DNA from 3 places in the Burkholderia sp. BCC1996 genome. Region 2 is predicted to be linked to each of the others. Evidence: predicted binding sites of a transcription regulator. Region 2 holds the regulator's gene; each other region holds the start of a gene.
The links. The regulator HrcA, encoded in region 2, represses chaperone genes, less so after heat shock. The targets are predictions, from matches to a motif close to TTAGCACTCNNNNNNNNNGAGTGCTAA.
Positions count from the first base shown of each region.

Region 1 (7,443 bases), on a different contig from region 2:
CGAAGGACGACGTGAAAGCGCTCGCGGTCGACGGCACGCGACTCATCAAGGAACACGCGGCGGCCCGCCCGGACACGCACTGGACCTATCAGTACTCTCCTGAAACCTTCAGCATGACCGAGCTGACGTTCGCGCGCGAAGTATGCGACGCGGTCGCGCAGGCGTGGCGTCCGACCCGCGATCACAAGATGATCGTCAACCTGCCGGCGACCGTCGAAGCCGCGAGCCCGAACGTGTTCGCCGACCAGATCGAGTGGATGGACCGCAACCTCGCGTATCGCGACAGCATCGTGCTGTCCGTGCATCCGCACAACGATCGCGGCACCGCGGTTGCCGCCGCCGAACTCGCGCTGCTCGCGGGCGCCGACCGCATCGAGGGCTGCCTGTTCGGCAACGGCGAGCGCACCGGCAACGTCGACCTCGTCACGCTCGCGCTGAACCTCTATACGCAGGGCATCGACCCGGGCCTCGATTTCTCCGACATCGACGCGGTGCGCCGCGTGGTCGAGCGCTGCAACCAGATTCCGGTGCATCCGCGCCATCCGTACGCGGGCGACCTCGTGTTCACCGCGTTCTCCGGCTCGCACCAGGACGCGATCCGCAAGGGCTTCGCGCAGCAGCGCCCCGACGCGGTGTGGGAAGTGCCGTACCTGCCGATCGACCCGGCCGACCTCGGCCGCAGCTATGACGCGGTGATCCGCGTGAACAGCCAGTCCGGCAAGGGCGGCGCGACTTTCCTGCTCGAACGCGGGATGGGCTTCACGCCGACGCGCCGCGTGCAGATCGAATTCAGCCACGCGGTGCAGACGCTCGCCGACGCATCCGGCGAGGAAGTGACCGGCGACGCGATCTGTGCGCTGTTCGCGCGCGAATTCTTCGAGACCGACGGCCCGGCCGCGCGCCACGGCAACGGCGCACGCTGGCAGAACCGCGACATCGCGAGCGCGCCGCCGGCCGATGCGACGCCCGAAGACGCCGTGCAACGCGTGGCCGCTGCCTTCGCGACGGCAGCCGGCGCGACGATCGACGTCGCCTCGTGCGAACACGCGCGCACGACGGACGGCCGGATCGCGGTATCGGTCGGCTGCCGGGTCGGCGACGCGCCGCTGCGGCATGGTGTCGGGGTGCACGACGACGCGGCGAGCGCCGCGCTCGATGCGGTCGTCAGCGCGATCAACCGCTCGGCCTGGCATTGCGCCGACCGCCGTGCGGCGGCCTGACGGCAGATTTCGCTTCAGGGTTCGAACGTCAGCGAGCGGTGCGTGACCGCCCGTGCGCCGCGCGATCCGCGCCGCACGGGCCAATGAAAAGCGGCCCAGAAGGCCGCTTCGGTCGGGACATGAAAAGGAGCGCCAGGCGCGCTCATGTCTCGGTCGCGCACCGCGTCGCCTGCCACGCGAGCAGGCGCCAGTGGCCCTGCTCATGCGTGTGGACGGCCGTATAGGCGATCGGAAACACCAGCCCGCCGTTGTTCGTTTCCATCTCGATCAACGCGCGCCCGGTGACGACGCAGGTCGCGTCGCCGACGGGCAGCAGGTCCTGCGACTGGATTTCGATCTGGCGATAGCGGCGGCGGCCGGCGACGATGGCGTCGATGAACTGCTGCTTGGTTTCGCGTTTGCCGTTGGTGTGCACGAAGAACACCTTGTCCGACAATTGCGCGTCGAGCGCCTCGCCGTCTCCGTCGACCATCGCCCGGAACCGATCGCGCTCGAGTGCGCGAATCGCATCGACCACCTTCGCCATCGCCTGACTCCTCGGCAACGCGCCCGCCATGCGCCGGCGTGCGGATCAGAAGTTGTACTGCACGTAGAACTGGTGGAAATTTATACCAGGATTCGGCTCTTTGATACCCGCGTTAGACACATGTTGAAAACGGTAACCGACCTGATACTGTTGCCGTTCTCCGAACTGGGCGCCAACGCCGGCGATGTCCACGAACTGGAACGACGTCGCCAGCGACAGATTGTTGGAGATCGTCGGGGAAGTCAGGAAGCGGATGCCGGCACCGGCCTCGATGAACGGACGCACCTGGCCCGCGCTCTTGATGAAGCGGAACATCGGCTGCGCGCCGAATTCGCCGATGCTGCCATGCACATTGCCGCCCGTATGCCAGTAGCCGGCGTGCCCTTCCACCACGAACGCGAAGTGCCAGCCGCCGATTTCCCACCAGTTCCAGCCCGGATCCCACACGACGCCGAGATCGCCCTTGTCGATCCCGTGGCGATCGGAAAACCCGCCGCCGGCCTGGATTCCCCATCGATCCGCGAACGCGGCACCCGATCCGCCCAGCAGCGACGCCGCCAGCAGCGCGTGCAGCGCAAGCCGACTATGGGGCCGGCGATTCTTCTTATTGTTCATCTGACACTCCAACTTTGTGGGTTGAATGGAGCCTTGCCGCAGCGGCCGGGCCCGAGCGAACTGAATGGTATGGTAAAGGACTTTTCGGATCGGCATCGCGAAGCGAAATTGTTTGCTTCCAAAACTACAAAAATCGAAATCGTCTACTGATTACCATCAGAAACAATGGCTTACGGAACTTCCCCCCGCCAGCCCGGTCGCAAATTAGACTATCGACTCGACAAGTTCGATAGAAAACCGGGAACTTGGATGCCCCCGTGCCCTCTAAGGAATTAGCACTCGGATTACGGGAGTGCTAAGATGGGCCCCGGAATCTCATCCGAGACCAGGGGTTTGTCCCTGATTCCAAAGGAGTTTTTTAGTGAGCCACGCCCTGACCCTTCCGAATACCCTGAGCCCGACGCCGGCCAAGGCCGAATCGGCAGGCTCGCTGGCGCTCGCGACTCAATCGATGTTGCCGGGCCAGCTTGGCAACATCGACGCGTATATCCAGGCCGTCAACCGGATCCCGCTGCTGAGCGCCGAAGAGGAACGCCAGTACGCGACCGAATTCCGCGAAGACAACAACCTCGACTCGGCACGCCGCCTCGTGCTGTCGCACCTGCGGCTCGTCGTGTCGATCGCGCGCAACTATCTCGGTTACGGCCTGCCGCACGGCGACCTGATCCAGGAAGGCAACATCGGCCTGATGAAGGCAGTGAAGCGTTTCGACCCGGCGCAAAACGTGCGTCTGGTGTCGTACGCGATCCACTGGATCAAGGCCGAGATCCACGAGTACATCCTGCGCAACTGGCGGATGGTGAAGGTCGCGACGACGAAGGCTCAGCGCAAGCTGTTCTTCAACCTGCGCAGCCACAAGAAGAGCATGCAGGCGATGACGCCGGAGGAAATCGACGGCCTCGCGCAGGAGCTCAACGTCAAGCGCGAAGACGTGACCGAAATGGAAACGCGCCTGTCGGGCGGCGACATCGCACTCGAGGGCCAAGTGGAAGACGGCGAGGAGTCGTACGCGCCGATCGCTTACCTGGCCGATTCGCACAACGAGCCGACCGCCGTGCTCGCCGCGCGTCAGCGCGACATGCTGCAGACGGACGGCATCGCGCAGGCGCTCGAGGCGCTCGACGCACGCAGCCGCCGAATCATCGAGGCGCGCTGGCTAAACGTCGACGACGACGGCTCGGGCGGCTCGACGCTGCACGATCTCGCGGCCGAGTTCGGCGTATCGGCGGAACGCATCCGCCAGATCGAAGCGAGCGCCATGAAGAAGATGCGCACCGCACTTGCCGAATACGCCTGAATCCGCGATTTAGAGCGCTTCACCCAAAACCGCTGCCCGCCCGGCAGCGGTTTTTTTTCGTCTGTCGTTTTTAGCCTCGATCGCGTCTGATTAATCGACCTTGTTGATCGGGTATCGGGCGAATTCCGGCCCCTTCCGCATAACCTTGATCTGCCTCAAGTTTCGACACGCGCTTCGCGACGGTCTGCCGCATCGCCGCACTCGGCATCGGAAAGCCGGCATTTTAAAATTGGCATGTCGGCTCAAAAGGATTAAAACAGCTTAACTGCCGTCATAAATCCGACGTAAAGTCGCCCCAAAACCGATGTAAATCGATTCAGGATAATCACCTTGATCTCGATCAATAAAGCGCCTGCGCCGCGTCCCCCGCAGGCCACAGGCTGCGGCTGGCGCGCACGCATCGCCGCGTGGGCGCGCGGGCCGACCCTCATGCGCGACATCACGCTGGTGCTGATCGTCAAGCTGATCCTCCTGATGTCGCTCAAATACGCATTCTTCAATCATCCGCAGGCCGAGCACATGTCGCTGCCGCCTGCCGTCGTCGCCGAGAAGCTGCTCTCGGTGCCGGCGCCTGCATCCACCGAGGGAGACCACCATGATAAGTAGCGAAGTCGTCGATCTGTCGCGTCTGCAGTTCGGCATCACGGCGCTCTACCACTTCCTGTTCGTGCCGCTGACGCTCGGCCTGTCCTGGCTGCTCGTCATCATGGAAGCCGTCTACGTGATGACCGGCAAACAGGTCTACAAGGACATGACGCAGTTCTGGGGCAAGTTGTTCGGGATCAACTTCGCGATGGGCGTGACGACCGGCATCACGCTCGAATTCCAGTTCGGCACGAACTGGTCGTACTACTCGCACTATGTCGGCGACATCTTCGGCGTGCCGCTCGCGGTCGAGGGCCTGATGGCGTTCTTCCTCGAATCGACGTTCGTCGGCCTGTTCTTCTTCGGCTGGAACCGCCTGTCGAAGGTCAAGCACCTGATGGTCACGTTCCTCGTCGCACTGGGCTCGAACCTGTCCGCGCTGTGGATCCTCGTCGCGAACGGCTGGATGAACAACCCGGTCGGCGCCGAGTTCAACTACCAGACGATGCGCATGGAGTTGACGAACCTGTTCGACGTGCTGTTCAACCCGGTCGCGCAGGTAAAGTTCGTGCACACCGTGTCGGCCGGCTACGTGACGGCCGCGATGTTCGTGCTCGGCATCTCGTCGTGGTATCTGCTGAAGAAGCGCGACACCGATTTCGCGCTGCGCTCGTTCGCGGTCGCGGCCGGCTTCGGTCTCGCGTCGACGCTTTGCGTGATCGTGCTCGGCGACGAGTCGGGCTATACGACCGGCGAAGTGCAGAAGATGAAGCTCGCCGCGATCGAATCGGAATGGGAAACCCAGCCGGCGCCGGCGTCGTTCACGCTGATCGGCATTCCGAACCAGAAGGAAGAGCGCACCGACTACGCGATCAAGATCCCGTACGCGCTCGGCCTGATCGCGACGCGCTCGATCGACGAGCCGGTGATCGGCCTGCGCGAGCTCGCGAAGCGCAGCGAGGAGCACATCCAGAGCGGGATGGTCGCGTACGGCGCATTGCAGAAGATCAAGCAGGGCGACACGAGCGACGCGACCCGCGCATTGTTCGACCAGCACAAGCAGTATCTCGGCTACGGGCTGATGCTCAAGCAGTTCACGCCGAACGTGGTCGACGCGACGCCGGAGCAGATCCAGGCCGCCGCGAAGAAGACCATCCCGCCGGTCGCGCCCGTGTTCTTCTCGTTCCGGATCATGGTGTTCCTCGGCTTCCTGTTCCTCGCGACCTTCGTCGCCGCGTTCTGGTTCTGCGCGCGCCGCGAGCTGCTGCAGGACAACCGTCGCTGGTTCCTGCGCTATGCGGTGTGGGCGATCCCGCTGCCGTGGCTCGCCGCGGAATTCGGCTGGGTCGTCGCCGAGCTCGGTCGCCAGCCGTGGACGATCGCGGGCATCCTGCCGACGCATCTGTCCGCGTCCAGCCTGACGTCGACGGACCTGTACCTGAGCCTCGCCGGTTTCATCGCGTTCTACACGGCACTGTTCGTCATCGAGATCAAGCTGATGTTCAAGTACGCGCGCCTCGGCCCGTCGTCGCTGCATACCGGCCGCTATCACCACGAACTCGCCGCAGCCGGCGAGCGTGCCGCGGTTTGAGCACGCCCCCGCAACGGAACAAGGAATCGCTATGGACTATGCAACTCTCAAGCTGATCTGGTGGCTGCTCGTCGGCGTGCTGCTGATCGGCTTCGCCGTCACCGACGGCTTCGACATGGGCGCGACCGCGCTGCTGCCGTTCCTCGGCAAGACCGACGAGGAACGCCGCATCATCGTCAACACGGTCGGCGCGACGTGGGAAGGCAACCAGGTGTGGCTGATCACGGCCGGCGGCGCGATGTTCGCCGCCTGGCCACTCGTCTATGCCGCATCGTTCTCCGGCTTCTACTTCGCGATGCTGCTCGTGCTGTTCGCGCTGTTCTTCCGGCCGGTCGGCTTCGACTATCGCAGCAAGCGGCCCGACCCGCGCTGGCGCGCGGGCTGGGACTGGGGCCTGTTCGTCGGCGGTTTCGTGCCGGCGCTGGTGTTCGGCGTCGCGTTCGGCAACCTGCTGCAGGGCGTGCCGTTCAAGTTCGACAGCGACCTGCGCGTCACCTACTACGGCGGCTTCTGGGCGCTGCTGAACCCGTTCGCGCTGCTCTGCGGGCTCGTCAGCCTCACGATGCTGGTCGCGCACGGCGCGGCATTCATCAAGATGAAGACCGACGGCGTGATCGCACGCCGCGCGTCGATCGCGCTGCGGGTGTCGGCGCTCGTCGCGGTCGTGCTGTTCGTGCTGGCCGGCGTGCTGATCGCGTCGACCATCGGCGGCTTCCACATCACGCACGCCGCGCCGACCGACACGGTCGCGAACCCGCTGCTGAAGGACGTGGCGGCCGGCTCGGGCCTGTGGCTCGCGAATTACGGCGAGTATCCGTGGATGATCGCGGCGCCGGTCGTCGGGATCGCGGGCGGCCTGCTCGCGCTGCTGCTCGCCGGCTCGAAGCAGGAAAAGACGGCGTTCTTCTGCACCGGCCTGATGATCGCCGGCGTGATCCTGACCGCGGGCTTCTCGATGTTCCCGTTCATCATGCCGTCGTCGCTCGACCCGCGCAGCAGCCTGACCGTGTGGGATTCGACGTCGAGCCACATGACGCTGCAGGTGATGCTGTTCGCGGTGATCGTGTTCCTGCCGATCGTCCTGCTCTATACGAGCTGGGTGTACCGCGTAATGCGCGGCAAGGTCACGCACCAGTCGCTCGAAGAGAACAAGCACTCGATGTATTGAACCCGGCCGGGGCGCGCACGCGCCCTCGCCCACCGTTTCGCAAGGAGTCGGATCATGTGGTACTTCAGCTGGATTCTCGGTATCGGCGTCGCGCTGTCGTTCGGCATCGTCAACGCGATGTGGCTCGAAGCGCGGCAGAAGCCGCAGGAAGCGCCGGTGCGCGCACGCCGCGACTGACCGCTCATATGCGGCGGCGGTTGATCGCCCCGCCGCGCGCCATCGGGAACGAACCTCGCTACGTGCGAGGTTTTTTTCGTCCGGACATTCGTTCGGCACGCGCGGCACGTCGAAGCCAATTGAGCGCGATGCCGATGCACGCATCGCAATCGCGCGCCGCCAAAGAAAAACGGCTTGCGACACACGCGTCGCAAGCCGTTTTCGTTTTACCGACCGGCGGCCCGCATCCGCGACGCGGATCGGGCCGATCTCATCGCATCATGC
Region 1 covers NZ_CAJPHM010000003.1:39,216-46,658, forward strand. Annotated here, with positions in the region: gene leuA (2-isopropylmalate synthase) at 1-1,220, shown strand, start outside; gene U4Z64_RS04400 (nuclear transport factor 2 family protein) at 1,363-1,746, opposite strand; gene U4Z64_RS04405 (acyloxyacyl hydrolase) at 1,792-2,361, opposite strand; gene rpoH (RNA polymerase sigma factor RpoH) at 2,723-3,658, shown strand; gene cydP (cytochrome oxidase putative small subunit CydP) at 3,989-4,264, shown strand; gene U4Z64_RS04420 (cytochrome ubiquinol oxidase subunit I) at 4,254-5,834, shown strand; gene cydB (cytochrome d ubiquinol oxidase subunit II) at 5,866-7,002, shown strand; gene cydX (cytochrome bd-I oxidase subunit CydX) at 7,057-7,179, shown strand; gene nagE (N-acetylglucosamine-specific PTS transporter subunit IIBC) at 7,438-7,443, opposite strand, start outside.
Region 1: a site for HrcA is predicted at 2,634-2,660, ahead of rpoH (RNA polymerase sigma factor RpoH). Genes of this name have one in related genera too.

Region 2 (7,443 bases):
CGGCTGGCGGCGCAGCTCGAATCGATCGTCAAGCCGTTCGTATACCGCCGCTATCTCGACTTCGGCGTGATCGGCGCGATCCGTGCGCTGCACCAGCAGATTCGCCAGGAAGCCGCGCGCCGCGCGTCGATGCGGCCCGACAAGGCCGACGACATCAAGCTCGGGCGCGGCGGAATCCGCGAGATCGAATTCAGCGCGCAGGTGTTCCAGCTGATCCGCGGCGGCCAGGATGCGGAATTCCGCGTGCGGCCGACGCTCGCGGTGCTGCGCCATGCGCAGGCGCGCGGGCTGATCGGCGAGGACGTGCGCGAGCGCCTGACCGACGCCTACAACTTCCTGCGCACGCTCGAGCACCGGCTGCAGTACCGCGACGACGCGCAGACGCACGCGATGCCGGTCGATGCGGGCGAGCGGGCGGTGCTGGCCGCGTCGCTCGGCTTTGCCGACTATGCGGCGCTGATGACGGTGCTCGACGGTCACCGGATGTTCGTCGAGGCGCAGTTCGACCAGATCTTTGCCGACAAGGTGAACGGCGGCCCCTGCGCGGCGGGCGAGGACACGGCCGCGACGTGGATCTGGAGCGGGGCGCTCGCCGACGACGGCGAAGACGACGCGCTGCTCGCGCGCCTCGACGGCGTGGGCTTCACCGATCCGGCGGCCGTGCTCGCGCGGCTGCGCGCGATCTGGCAGTCGTCGCGCTACGCGGGCCTGCCGGAAAAGAGCCGGCAGCGTTTCGACAGCGTCGCGCAGCGCGCGCTCGAGGCCGCGCCGCGGATCGATGCCGCGCGCCGCGACGACACCATCGTGCGGCTGTTCGACCTGCTCGAGACGGTCAGCCGGCGCGGCGTCTATCTCGCGCTGCTGACCGAGTATCCGGCCGCGCTCGACCGCGTGCTGTCGGTGCTCGGCGCGACGCGCTGGGGCGGCGGCTACCTGATCCGCCATCCGCAGCTGCTGGACGAACTGCTCGACGACGAAGCGATCGCGAGCCCGTTCGACTGGCCTGCGTTCAAGGACGCATTGCGTGCGCGCCTCGCGGCCGCCGACGGCCCCGAGCAGCAGATGGACCTGCTGCGGCACGCGCAGCACGCGGAAGTGTTCCGCATCCTGCTGATCGATCTGGCTGGCCAGCTGTCGGTCGAGCATGTGAGCGACCGCCTGTCCGAGCTCGCCGACGCGGTGCTCGACGTGACGATCGAAGTCGTCTGGTCGCAGCTCGCGAAGCGCCACCGCGACGTGCCGAAGTTCGCGGTGATCGCGTACGGCAAGCTCGGCGGCAAGGAGCTCGGCTACGCATCGGATCTCGACCTGATCTTCCTGTACGACGACCCCGACGAGCGCTCGGCGGACGTCTACACGACGTTCACGCGCCGGCTGATCACGTGGCTCACGACAGCGACCGGCGCGGGTGCGCTGTTCGACATCGACCTGCGGCTGCGGCCGAATGGCGAGGCCGGGCTGCTCGTGACCGATCTCGACGCGTTCCGCCGCTACCAGTTGCGCGAGGGCGACGCGGCCAACACCGCGTGGGTATGGGAACACCAGGCGCTGACGCGCGCCCGCTACAGCGCGGGCGACCCGCAGATCGGCACGGACTTCGAGGCGATCCGCCAGCAGGTGCTGACGACGCCGCGCGACGGGGCGGTGCTCGCGAAGGAAATCGTCGACATGCGCGGCAAGGTGTTCGCCGGCCATCCGAACCAGACCGAGCTGTTCGACCTGAAGCACGATCGCGGCGGGATGGTCGACATCGAGTTCATCGTCCAGTACTGGGTGCTGCTGCATGCGTCGAGCGATGCCGAGCTGATCCGCAACACCGGCAACATCGCGCTGTTGCGCGAGGTCGCGCGGTTCGGGCTGATGGGTGAGGACGAGGCCGAGCGCGTCGGCGCCGCGTACCGCAAGTACCGGAAGCTGCAGCACAAGCTGCGGCTCGACGGGATGGAGAAGGCGCGGGTCGATCCGGCGCTGGTGGCCGACGAGCGGGCGGCCGTGACGGCGTTGTGGGAGCGTGTGTTCGGCGCAGTCGAAACGGGCGTTTGAGGCGGACGTTTGAATCCCGCGTTCGCGGCGGGACGCTCGAATCCGCGGGGCAGGGCGGGCGCGCCCGGGCGGCGCCCGTCCATCGAAAAACTGCGCCGTGCGAGCGGTTCGACCGGCAGATCGGTCTGCCTGCTCGCCGTGCCGCTGCAGGCCTGTTCCGGGAAAAGCGACACGCCACGTGCCGAAAAACGTGGGGTTCGTCGGCAGTCCGGGACCGGCGCATGCGCCGATCTTCTGCATTCGGCCGACGAAGCCGGCGTCAGGCCGCCAGCATTTCCTTCGCGTGCTTGCGCGTGGTGGCGGTGATCTCGAGCCCGCCGAGCATCCGCGCGACTTCCTCGACCCGGCTCGCCTTGTCGAGCGGGACGACCGACGAGACGGTGCCGCCGCGCTCGTCGGCGCCTTTCGCGACCTGGAAGTGATGGTCGCCGCGCGCGGCGACCTGCGGCAGGTGCGTCACGCACAGCACCTGGCGGTCGCGCCCGAGCTGGTGCAGCAGGCGGCCGACCACCTCGGCGACGCCGCCGCCGATCCCCGTGTCGACTTCGTCGAAAATCAGCGTCGGCGTCGGGCTGGCGGCGCTAGCGATCACGGCCAGCGCGAGGCTGATCCGTGCGAGTTCGCCGCCCGACGCGACTTTCGCGAGCGGCCGCAGCGGCACGCCCGGGTGCCCGGCGACCCGGAATTCGACCTGTTCGAGCCCGTGCGGGCCGCCGTCGGCGAGCGGCACGAGCGCGACTTCAAAGCTGCCGCCCGCCATCGACAGTTCCTGCATGCCGGCCGTGACGGCCGTGCCGAGCGCCTTCGCGGCCTGCGCGCGGGCCGTCGACAGGTGTTTCGCGTCGGCGAGATAGGCTTCCCATGCCTTCGCCTGCGCGGCTTCGAGCGCGCCGAGATCGGCGGCCGCGTCGAGCGCGGCGAGCTGCGCGCGGCGTGCCGCATGTTCCTCGTGCAGCGTGTCGGGCGGCAGCCGGAACTTGCGGGCGGTCGAGTGCAGCGCGTCGAGGCGCGTTTCGACCTGCGCGAGCCGGGCCGGGTCGAGATCGAGGCGCTGCGCGTAGTGCGACAGCGAATAGACGGCTTCCTGCAGCTGGATTTCGGCCGGTTCGAGCGACGCGAGCGCATCGCCGAGCCCCGTGTCGTAGTCGGCCAGGCTGCGCAGCTTCGACACGATCGCGCCGAGCTGCGGGAGCATCGCGTCGTCGGCCTCGGACAGCGCGTTGAGCGCGCCCTGCACGCCGGCGATCAGGTTCGCCGAATGCGACAGGCGCTTGTGCTCGCTGCCGACTTCGTCCCATTCGCCGGGTTGCGGTGCGAGCTTGTCGAGTTCGGCGAGCTGCCAGGCGAGCTTCTCGCGTTCGAGCTGCAGTTCGCGCTCATGCGCTTTCGCGGCGTCGATCGCCTGCGTTGCGTCGCGCCAGACGCGCCACGCGCGTGCGACGTTCGCGGCATCGGCCACGAGCCCCGCGTGCGTGTCGAACAGCTCGCGCTGCGCGTCGGGCCGCATCAGCAGCTGGTGCGCGTGCTGACCGTGGATGTCGACCAGCATCTCGCCGAGCTCGCGCAGCTGCGCGAGCGTCGCGCTGGTGCCGTTGATGAACGCACGCGAGCGGCCGTTCGCGTCGATCACGCGGCGCAGCATCACGGTGTCCTCGGCGTCGAACGCGTGTTCGTCGAGCCAGCGCGCGACGCGGTCGTGCGGCGTGAATTCGGCGGTGATGTCGGCGCGGCCGCAGCCGGCGCGCACGACGCTCGCGTCGGCGCGTTCGCCGAGCGCGAGGGCCAGCGCGTCGATCAGGATCGATTTGCCGGCGCCGGTTTCGCCGGAAAAGACGGTAAAGCCGCTGTCGAATTCGAGATCGAGCGCGGCGACGATGACGAAGTCGCGAATCGAGAGGTGGCGGAGCATGGTGTCGGGCGTGGGTGCGTCAGGACGCCTTGTCGTCTTCGTTCGATGCGTGTTCGTTCCAGTGCAGCTTCTTGCGCAGCGTCGCGTAGTAGCTGTAGCCGACCGGGTGCAGGAACGGCACCGTGTGCTTCGAGCGGCGCACCTCGATCGTGTCGTTCAGCTCGAGCGACGTGAACGACTGCATGTCGAAGTTCACGTTGACGTCGCGGCCGCCGACGATCTGGATCGCGATCTTCGAATCGTCGGGCAGCACGATCGGCCGGTTCGACAGCGCGTGCGGCGCGATCGGCACGAGCACGATGCCCTGGAGCTGCGGATGCAGGATCGGGCCGGCCGACGACAGCGCGTACGCGGTCGAGCCGGTCGGCGTGGCGACGATCAGGCCGTCCGAACGCTGGTTGTACATGTACCGGCCGTCGACCGACGCGCGCAGCTCGACCATCCCGGAAAAGCCGCTGCGGTTCACGACGACGTCGTTGAACGCAAGCGCGTGGTAGATCGGTTCGCCGTCGCGCATGATCCGGGCCTCGAGCAGCGAGCGCTCCTCGCGCTCGAACTTGCCCGACAGGATCACCGGGACGCGCGCCTGCATGTCGGCCGCCGCGATGTCCGTGATGAAGCCGAGCCGCCCGTGGTTGATCCCGATCAGCGGTGTCTTGTACGGCGCGAGCTGGCGGCCGATGCCGAGCATCGTGCCGTCGCCGCCGAGCACGACCGCCACGTCCGCGCGCGCGCCGATCTCCGCCGGGGTGAGCGCCGGATAGCCGGAGATGCCGATCTCGCGCGCCGTTTCGGCTTCGAACACGACCTCGAAGCCGAGCTTCGCGATGCAGCCAGCCAGCGTGGCGAGCGGCTCGGCGATGCCGGGCGTGTTGCTCCGGCCGACGAGCGCGACGGTGTTGAACTGATTACCGGTTTTCATGCCGGCATTACACCATAGCTCGTTGACGAAAAGAACCGGCTGTGCGCGAACGGGGCCGGATCGGTCGGCCCGGGCGACAGTGGCCGCGGCCACTCGCCGTGCTCGCGCGGTTGCGCTAAAATTTTCCACCATGCTAGATCCTCGCGCACGAACCCTCCTGAAAACCCTGATCGAACGGTATATCGCCGACGGTCAGCCGGTCGGCTCGCGCACGTTGTCCCGTTACTCCGGGCTCGAACTGAGCCCGGCAACGATCCGCAACGTGATGTCCGACCTGGAGGAGCTCGGCCTCGTGTCGAGCCCGCACACGTCGGCCGGCCGCGTGCCGACGCCGCGCGGCTACCGGCTGTTCGTCGACACGATGCTGACGGTCGAGGCGCCGATCGACGCCGAGGCCGTCGCGCGCCAGGTGCAGAACACGCTGCAGGCGGGCGAACCGCAGCAGCGGGTCGTGGCGGCCGCGGCGAGCGTGCTGTCGAACCTGTCGCAGTTCGCGGGTGTCGTGCTGACGCCGCGCCGCAGCCACGTGTTCAAGCAGATCGAGTTCATGCGGCTGTCGGACAAGCGCATCCTGCTGATCATCGTCACGCCCGAGGGCGACGTGCAGAACCGGATGCTCGCGACGCCGCGCGACTATTCGCCGTCGCAGCTCACCGAGGCGTCCAACTACATCAACGCGCACTTCGCCGGGCTGTCGTTCGACGAGGTGCGCCGCCGCCTGCGCGACGAGATCGACCAGCTGCGCGGCGACATGACCACGCTGATGCATGCGGCCGTGACGGCCAGCACCGAGGTGCCCGACACCGAGGACACCGTGCTCATTTCCGGCGAGCGCAACCTGCTCGAAGTGGCGGATCTGTCGTCCGACATGGCGCGGCTGCGCAAGCTGTTCGACGTGTTCGACCAAAAGACGGGCCTCCTGCAATTGCTCGACGTGTCGAGCCACGCCCAGGGCGTGCAGATCTTCATCGGCGGCGAATCGACGCTCGTGCCGATCGAGGAAATGAGCGTCGTGACCGCGCCGTACGAGGTGAACGGCCAGATCGTCGGCACGCTCGGCGTGATCGGCCCGACCCGCATGGCGTACAACCGCGTGATCCCGATCGTCGACATCACCGCGCGGCTGCTGTCGCTCACGCTGAGCCAGCAGTAACCCGACCGATACCGTCCCGCCATCGTGCCGCGGCGCCGTGCGCACCGCCAGTCGGCCGAACGGCCAGCCGACCCGGGCGAGACGGCCCGCTATAATTGAGGGCCGTCCGACTGCGTGCCCCGAGCACGTTCCTGCCCATGCGTTTCGATCTTGAGCCGCCTTCGAGCGTCGCAGCTGCCCATCGCATCGGCGTGCTGCTGATCAATCTCGGCACGCCCGACGCCCCGACGCCACGCGCGGTGCGGCGCTATCTGGCCGAGTTCCTGTCGGACCCGCGTGTCGTCGAAATCCCGCAGGTCGTCTGGCAGGTGCTGCTGCGCACGCTGATCCTGCCGCTGCGCGGTCGCGCGTCCGCGAAGAAGTATGCGGCCGTCTGGATGCCCGAGGGCTCGCCGCTGCGCGTGTACACCGAGCGCCAGACCGACGGCGTGCGCCACCTGCTCGCGTCGAACGGCTATCAGGTGACGGTCGACTACGCGATGCGCTACGGCAGCCCGGGCATTGCGCAGGCGCTCGCGCAGTTCAAGCGTGCGGGCGTCGAGCGCGTGCTGTTGATGCCGATGTACCCGCAATACTCGGCGTCCACCACCGCGACGGCATTCGATGCCGCGTTCGCCGGGCTCGCGCGGATGCGCAACCAGCCGGAAGTGCGCACGGTGCGGCACTACGCCGACCATCCGGCCTACATCCACGCGCTCGCCGAGCAGGTGCGCCAGTACTGGGCGCAGCATGGCCGGCCCGACTTCGCGGCCGGCGACAAGCTCGTGCTGAGTTTCCACGGCGTGCCGAAGCGCACGCTCGATCTGGGCGACCCCTATCACGACCAGTGCCAGCAGACGGGCGCGCTGCTGATGGCCGCGCTCGGGCTGTCGACGCTCGAATGCCGCGTGACGTTCCAGTCGCGCTTCGGCAAGGCCGAGTGGCTGCAGCCGTACACGGCGCCGACGCTGCGCGAACTCGGCGAGGCGGGGGTGCGGCGGGCCGACGTGTTCTGTCCCGGTTTCACGGCCGATTGTCTGGAGACGATCGAGGAGATCGGGATGGAGGTGCGCGACGAGTTCATCGCGGGCGGCGGCCAGGCGTTCCACCGGATTCCGTGCCTGAACGGCGCGCCCGCGTGGATCGGCGCGGTGGGCGAGATCGTCGCCGAGAATCTGCAGGGCTGGCCGGTGAAGGCCGCGCAGCCCGAAACGGTGAGTTGAACGCGATGAACTACAGGATTTCGACTGAACCCGGCGCGAAGCTGCGCATCGACAAATGGCTGTGGGCGGCCCGCTTCTTCAAGACGCGCTCGCTCGCGTCCGACGCGGTCGACAAGGGCCACGTGAAGATCGGCGGCGCGACGGTGAAGCCGGCCAAGGACGTGCGCGTCGGCGACGAGGTCGAGATTGCGATCGACGGTGTCGTCTGGCACAT
Region 2 covers NZ_CAJPHM010000006.1:215,332-222,774, forward strand. Annotated here, with positions in the region: gene glnE (bifunctional [glutamate--ammonia ligase]-adenylyl-L-tyrosine phosphorylase/[glutamate--ammonia-ligase] adenylyltransferase) at 1-2,043, shown strand, start outside; gene recN (DNA repair protein RecN) at 2,303-3,952, opposite strand; gene U4Z64_RS11025 (NAD kinase) at 3,972-4,874, opposite strand; gene hrcA (heat-inducible transcriptional repressor HrcA) at 5,005-6,027, shown strand; gene hemH (ferrochelatase) at 6,165-7,229, shown strand; gene U4Z64_RS11040 (RNA-binding S4 domain-containing protein) at 7,235-7,443, shown strand, end outside.

Region 3 (7,443 bases), on a different contig from region 2:
CGGACGAGATCGTGTTCGTGCGCGGCACCACCGAGGCGATCAACCTGATCGCGAAGTCGTGGGGCGTGCAGAACGTCGGCGAAGGCGACGAGATCATCGTGTCGAACCTCGAGCATCACGCGAACATCGTGCCGTGGCAGCAGCTTGCCGCACTCAAAGGCGCGAAGCTGCGCGTGATTCCGGTCGACGATTCGGGGCAGGTGCTGCTCGACGAATACCGGAAGCTGCTCAACGACCGCACCAGGATCGTGTCCGTCACGCAGGTGTCGAACGCGCTCGGCACGGTCGTGCCGGTGAAGGAGATCGTCGAACTCGCGCATCGCGCGGGCGCGAAGGCGCTTGTGGACGGTGCGCAGTCGATCTCGCACATGCGCGTCGACGTGCAGGCGCTCGATGCGGACTTCTTCGTGTTCTCCGGGCACAAGATCTACGGGCCGACCGGGATCGGCGTCGTGTACGGCAAGCGCGCGATCCTCGACGACATGCCGCCCTGGCAGGGCGGCGGCAACATGATCGCGGACGTGACGTTCGAGCGCACGGTGTTCCAGCCGCCGCCGAACCGCTTCGAGGCCGGCACCGGCAACATCGCGGATGCGGTGGGGCTCGGCGCGGCGCTCGACTATGTGAGCCGCGTCGGCATCGAGAACATCGCGCGTTACGAGCACGACCTGCTCGCGTATGCGACGAGCGTGCTCGCGCCGGTGCCGGGCGTGCGGCTCGTCGGCACCGCGCGCGACAAGGCGAGCGTGCTGTCGTTCGTGCTGAAGGGCTATGAGACCGAGGAAGTCGGGCAGGCGCTGAACGAAGAGGGTATCGCGGTGCGCTCCGGGCATCACTGCGCGCAGCCGATCCTGCGGCGCTTCGGGCTCGAGGCGACGGTGCGGCCGTCGCTGGCGTTCTACAACACGTGCGATGAGGTCGATGCGCTCGTGAGCGTCGTGAGAAGGCTGGCGGCACGGCGCTGAGGCGCGCGGCATGCGGAAAGGCCGCTTGCGACTCCCGGCAACGGGGCGTCGCAAGCGGCCTTTTCTCGTGGCGATGCGGCAGCGCGACGGCGCTCAGCGCCCGGCCAGCATGCGCCCGCCGAGCCCCATCAGCAGCAGCCCGGCCGTCGTGTCGAGCACGGCCTTGCGCCGGATCAGCAGCCGGCGCACCGACGGATGCGATGCGAGCAGCGCCATCGCGCAGTACCACGCGCCCGAAATCCCGATCGACAGCACGACGACCGTGAGATCGAGCCACACCGGCGTATGCGCCGGCACCATCAACGCGAAGATGCTGCCGTAGAACGCGACGGATTTCGGGTTCGTCATGCTGACCACGTAGCCCTTCTTCGCGGCCTGCCAGCCGGAGGACGCGGGCGGCGCGGACACGGCGAGCGGCTTGCGTGCGCTCAGCACCATCTTCAGGCCGAGCCAGATCAGGTACGTGGCGCCTGCCAGTCGCAGCGCGGTGTGCACCCAGGCGACGTGGGTCACGAGCAGGCCGAGGCCGGCAATCGCGATCGCGGCCCAGGTGCCCGATGCGGCGGCGAGGCCGAGCCCGGTCATCACGCCTGCGCGGCGCTGCGCGAGCGCGGTGGACGTGACGATCACGAAGTTCGGGCCGGGGCTGGCCACGCTGAGCAGCAGGACGCCGGCGAGCGGCAGCAGGGTGTTGATGGTGGTCGACATGGCGCGGGCGGCGAAGCGGCGGAAGGAGCGTTCATCTTACCCCGGCGTGCCGTCGATGGCGCCTCGCGGTCGTTTCGGCACCGGCCGGCGAGCGTGCGCCGCACGCCGCCGTCATTGTTGAGCGCGTTGGAAAGGTGCAATCCGGAATCGGCAATAGGTGTCGCGAATATGACCGATTATTCTCCCGAGCGCAGTACCGTCCGCCAGCCGCAAATGCTGTCGGACTGCTTACAAAATCAATCGCTCAGGGAGGCCTTTCATGAACCGCATCGTCTTATCCGGTGGTGTCGGCGCGGTGTTCGCCGTAGCAGCGGCATCACCCGCCTTTGCGCAGAGTTCCGTCACGTTGTATGGCCTCGTCGATACGGCGATCCGCTATCAGACTAACGCCGGCCCCGACGGCCGGGACCTGGTCGGCATGACGGTCGGCCCGGAAACGCACAGCCGCTGGGGCTTGCGCGGCAGCGAGGATCTCGGCGGCGGCCTCGCGGCGATCTTTCGTCTCGAGAACGGCTTCGAGCTCGGCGACGGCAGGCTGCACGTCGCGAACACGCTGTTCAGCCGGCAGGCGTACGTCGGCCTGGCGAGCGACCGGTACGGCTCGCTGACCTTCGGCAACCAGTACGCGCCGCTGTACGACACGATGGGCGACGTGTTCGACCCGATGACCGTCGGCGACTACTGGCAGGACAGCTGGGCGTACAACGGCATCGGCAACTACCTGACGGTGGCGAACTCGGTGAAGTACAAGTTCTCGACCAACGGCTTCAGCGTCGATGCGATCTACGGGTTCGGCAATCATGCCGGTGCGATGGGTCTCGACAGCACGTACGGTGTCGAGCTGACCTACGCGCAAGGGCCCGCGTCGATCAACGCCGGCTTCCAGCAGACCTCGGTGTCGTCCGTGAACGGCAGCGCGGTCAACGGCGCGAAGGTGAACTTCCTGCACGTGAGCGGTGCGTACCAGGTCACGCCGTCCGTGCGCCTGCTGGCCGGCTGGCTGCACGGGCAGGACAAGACGGGCACGACCGACTTCAACATGCAGCAGGCCGGCGCGCCCACGCTCGGTGGCGGCAGCCCGAATCGTATCGACGATACGTTCTACGTCGGCGCGAACTGGCAGGCTACCGCGCCCCTGCTGATCACGGTGGCCGGCTATTACGGCCACGCGCGCAATGCGGAGCGGCTCGACGGCACGCTCGGCTCCGGAATCAACTACTCGGCGACCGTGCTGGCCGAATATGCGCTGTCGAAGCACACCGAGGTATACGGCACGGTCGATTTCGCGCGCGGCAACGGCGCGTTCGCGGCCGACTATCCGGGCGCCACCAACCGGCTCACCGGCAAGGTCGACCAGATCGGCAGGACCAACAACGTCGGGGCCGCGATCGGCCTGCGCCAGATGTTCTGACGACGGCGGGCGCGGCGTTCACGCATGAAAAAACGCGTGGCGACCGGTGCCGCCACGCGTCGTGGATCGAAGCGCGGTTGCCCGGTTCGGGCGGCCGCGCACAGCGATGTCAGAAATCGAACCCGGGCCCGCCCGCACCCGGGCCGCCCGGCACCGCGGCCGGCGCCGCATCCTTCGGCGCTTCGAACACGGTCGCGTCGGTCGTCAGCAGCAGCCCCGCGACCGATGCCGCGTTCTGCAGCGCCGTGCGCGTGACCTTGGTCGGATCGAGCACGCCCGACTCGACGAGGTCGCCGTATTCGCCGGTCTGCGCGTTGTAGCCGAAGTTGCCCGTGCCTTCCGCGACCTTCGCGACGACCACGCTCGCTTCCTCGCCCGCGTTCGTGACGATCTGGCGCAGCGGTTCCTCGAGCGCGCGCAGCACGATCTTGACGCCCGCGTCCTGGTCGGCGTTCGCGCCCTTGAGCGCGCGGATCGCCTGCCGCACGCGGATCAGCGCGACGCCGCCGCCCGGCACGATGCCTTCCTCGACGGCCGCACGCGTCGCGTGCAGCGCGTCGTCGACGCGGTCCTTCTTCTCCTTCACTTCGATCTCGGTCGCGCCGCCGACCTTGATCACCGCGACGCCGCCCGCGAGCTTGGCCACGCGTTCCTGCAGCTTTTCACGATCGTAGTCGGAGGTCGCTTCCTCGATCTGCACGCGGATCTGCTTCACCCGCGCCTCGATGTTCTTCGCGTCGCCCGCGCCGTCGATCACGGTCGTGTTTTCCTTGCCGACCTCGATGCGCTTGGCCTGGCCGAGTTCGGCGAGCGTCGCCTTCTCGAGCGTGAGGCCCGTTTCCTCGGCGACGACCTGGCCGCCGGTCAGGATCGCGATGTCTTCCAGCAGCGCCTTGCGGCGATCGCCGAAGCCCGGCGCCTTGACCGCGACCGTCTTCAGGATGCCGCGGATGTTGTTCACGACGAGCGTCGCGAGCGCTTCGCCTTCGACGTCTTCCGCGATGATCAGCAGCGGACGGCCCGACTTCGCGACCTGCTCCAGCACCGGCAGCAGGTCGCGGATGTTCGAGATCTTCTTGTCGTGCAGCAGGATGTACGGGTTCTCGATCTCGGCGATCTGCTTGTCGGCGTTGTTGATGAAGTACGGCGACAGGTAGCCGCGGTCGAACTGCAGCCCTTCGACGACGTCGAGCTCGTCGGCGAGCGACTTGCCGTCCTCGACGGTGATCACGCCTTCCTTGCCGACGCGGTCGATCGCCTCGGCGATGCGCTGGCCGATCGATTCCTCGCCGTTCGCGGAGATCGTCGCGACCTGCGCGATTTCCTTGCTGGTGGTGGTCGGCTTGCTGATCTTCTTCAGCTCGTCGACGGCCGCTGCCACCGCCTTGTCGATGCCGCGCTTCAGGTCGAGCGGGTTGAGCCCGGCCGCGACGTATTTCTGGCCTTCACGCACGATCGCCTGCGCGAGCACGGTGGCCGTCGTCGTGCCGTCGCCGGCGGCGTCGCTGGTGCGCGACGCGACTTCCTTCACGAGCTGCGCGCCGATGTTCTGCAGCTTGTCCGCGAGTTCGATTTCCTTCGCGACCGACACGCCGTCCTTGGTGACGACGGGTGCGCCGAAGCTGCGTTCGAGCACGACGTTGCGGCCCTTCGGCCCGAGCGTGACCTTCACCGCGTTCGCGAGAATGTTGACGCCTTCGGTCAGCTTCGCACGTGCGACGTCGCTGAAAATGATTTCCTTCGCTGCCATGATTTGCACTCCGTTATTGATTGACGACCGCGACGATGTCTTCCTCGCGCAGCACGAGGAATTCATTGCCGTCCACCTTGACCGCCTGGCCCGCGTACTTGCCGAACAGCACGCGTTCGCCGACCTGCAGGTCGGGCACGATGCGCTGGCCGTCCGCGTCCTTGCGGCCGGGGCCGACGGCGATCACTTCGCCCTGGTCGGGCTTTTCCGCGGCGCTGTCGGGGATCACGATGCCCGAGGCGGTGGTGGTTTCCTGGTCGAGTCGTTTCACGATGACCCGGTCGTGCAAGGGGCGTAGGCTCATCTGTCCGTCCTGTTCTGTTGTGTCGAAATTGGCTGGCACTCTTTAGCAGAGAGTGCTGACGAGTATAAAAACGCGTGGCGGCGCGATCCAATAACGGATTCCGAAATGCATTTGCGTGGATGCGCTATGGACGATCACCCGACAGCGCTGCTGAACGCTGTGTGTTCTTTTCCGCGTTCTCCAACGTTCGCCGCAACAGCGTCAGTTCGATTAGCTCGAGTTGGTAAGCGAAGCGCGACTGGACGCGCTTCAGCATCATCGAGCCGACGGACAGACCGAAAACCAGCGCGATACCCCAGAGAATCGCCGTATTGCTGAAGTTTCCGGAGACGAATCCGTTCGTCAGCGTGTTCCGCAGCCACGGCAATCCGCCCGCATCTTTGATATTGGTGAGCGTGATGGCAAGAAGCGCATAGGCCGCCGTACCTCCGCCGAAGAATGAAACGACGCGTGAGTCGAGGCGCTTCACCTTGAGTTGCAGGCAATGCTGCGCGTATTTCAGTGTGTTGTCGGCATAGCTGTTCAGAAGCCGGGCGCTTTTCTCATCAGTCTCTATCTCGCGAATGAGCGTATCCAGCGCTTCCTGTTTCCAGCGAAACATCTGCATGACGCCGACGATGGGCTCAACGATGAGAGAGAGAAGGCTCAAGACCACGGTGAACGCATAGAGCGCCAAGGCCGGCGTTTTTTGCCACTCTGCAGGCGCCAGTTTGTGCCATGCCACCATCAAGAGGAGCAGCAGAAAACAAATGCCGCCGCCAGCAAGCAGAAGTATCGAGCCCTTCCGCGCTCGCTCCATCGACAATGCTTTTGCCGGCCGGTAAGGCTCGAACGTAGAGAGGGTTTTCAGTAGGTCCTTGATTTTCAACATGAGGTCTCCGATGAACATTTCACGGTCGGGTGGCATACAGCGTTGTGCTTTCGACCGACAACAATATGCGGTCGCACGCTTTCATCGCGGTATGCGATCGGATTATGCGTTCGGGATTTCATTTCCTATCTCGATATCGGGAATGACCAGCACGGGCAAGCGCGGGGCGGCGTGCATATTCCCCCTTCCCGTTAGCATGTGACGAATCCGACTTTGGGCGCCGCGCGGGCGCCGCTAAGATCGCCGATCCGTAATCGAGCGTTCGACAAAATGAAAAAGTCCGCGTCGCCGTTGCATGCCTTCCGTTTCCGTGTCGTCTGCGCCGCGATTGCCGGCGCGTTGTCGCTCGCATCGTGCGGGGGCGTCGACAGCGATGCGCCGTCGCAGTCCGCCGCGACACCGCCGCAGGCCGCGAAACGCCCGAACATCCTGTACATCATGGCCGACGATCTCGGCTATTCCGACATCCACGCATTCGGCGGCGAGATCAACACGCCGAACCTCGACGCGCTCGTCGCGTCGGGCCGCATCCTGTCGAACCACCACACGGGCACCGTCTGCGCGATCACGCGCGCGATGCTGATTTCCGGCACCGATCACCACCTCGTCGGCGAAGGCACGATGGGCGTGCCGACCGACGAGCGGCGCGGGCTGCCCGGCTACGAAGGCTACCTGAACGATCGCGCGCTGTCGTTCGCACAACTACTGAAGGACGCCGGCTATCACACGTACATCGCCGGCAAGTGGCACATCGGCTCGGGGATCGTCGGCAGTGCGACGGGCAGCGGACAGACGCCCGACCAGTGGGGTTTCGAGCGCAGCTACGTGCTGCTCGGCGGCGCGGCGACGAACCATTTCGCGCACGAGCCGGCCGGCTCGTCGAACTACACGGAAGACGGCAGCTACGTGCAGCCGGGCCAGCCCGGACAGCCGGGCGGCGCGGGCGGCAATCCGGCCGTGTTCTACTCGACGGACTTCTATACGCAGAAGCTGATCTCGTACATCGATGCGAACAGGCAGGACGGCAAGCCGTTCTTCGCGTACGCGGCCTACACGTCGCCGCACTGGCCGCTGCAGGTGCCGGACCCGTGGCTGCACAAGTACGCAGGCGTATACGACGCCGGCTACGATGCGATCCGCAACGCGCGGATCGCGCGGCAGAAGGCGCTCGGCCTGATTCCCGCCGACTTCAAGCCGTTTGACGGCCTGCCCGAAACGACGGCCGCGTCGCCGGCGACGGCGAACAACGGCACCGCGAACGCGAAGTACATCAGCGCCGTGCATTCGGCCGCCGACGGCTACAGCGACTACGGCACCGGCAAGGTCGACAAGCTGTGGGCGAGCCTGAGCCCGGCCGAGCGCCGCGCGCAGGCGCGCTACATGGAGATCTATGCGGGGATGGTCGAGAACCTCGACTACAACATCGGCCGCTTG
Region 3 covers NZ_CAJPHM010000037.1:6,676-14,118, forward strand. Annotated here, with positions in the region: gene U4Z64_RS33710 (family 2A encapsulin nanocompartment cargo protein cysteine desulfurase) at 1-965, shown strand, start outside; gene U4Z64_RS33715 (LysE family translocator) at 1,059-1,673, opposite strand; gene U4Z64_RS33720 (porin) at 1,933-3,084, shown strand; gene groL (chaperonin GroEL) at 3,194-4,834, opposite strand; gene U4Z64_RS33730 (co-chaperone GroES) at 4,848-5,138, opposite strand; gene U4Z64_RS33735 (hypothetical protein) at 5,263-6,009, opposite strand; gene U4Z64_RS33740 (arylsulfatase) at 6,280-7,443, shown strand, end outside.
Region 3: a site for HrcA is predicted at 5,171-5,197, ahead of U4Z64_RS33730 (co-chaperone GroES). Genes of this name have one in related genera too.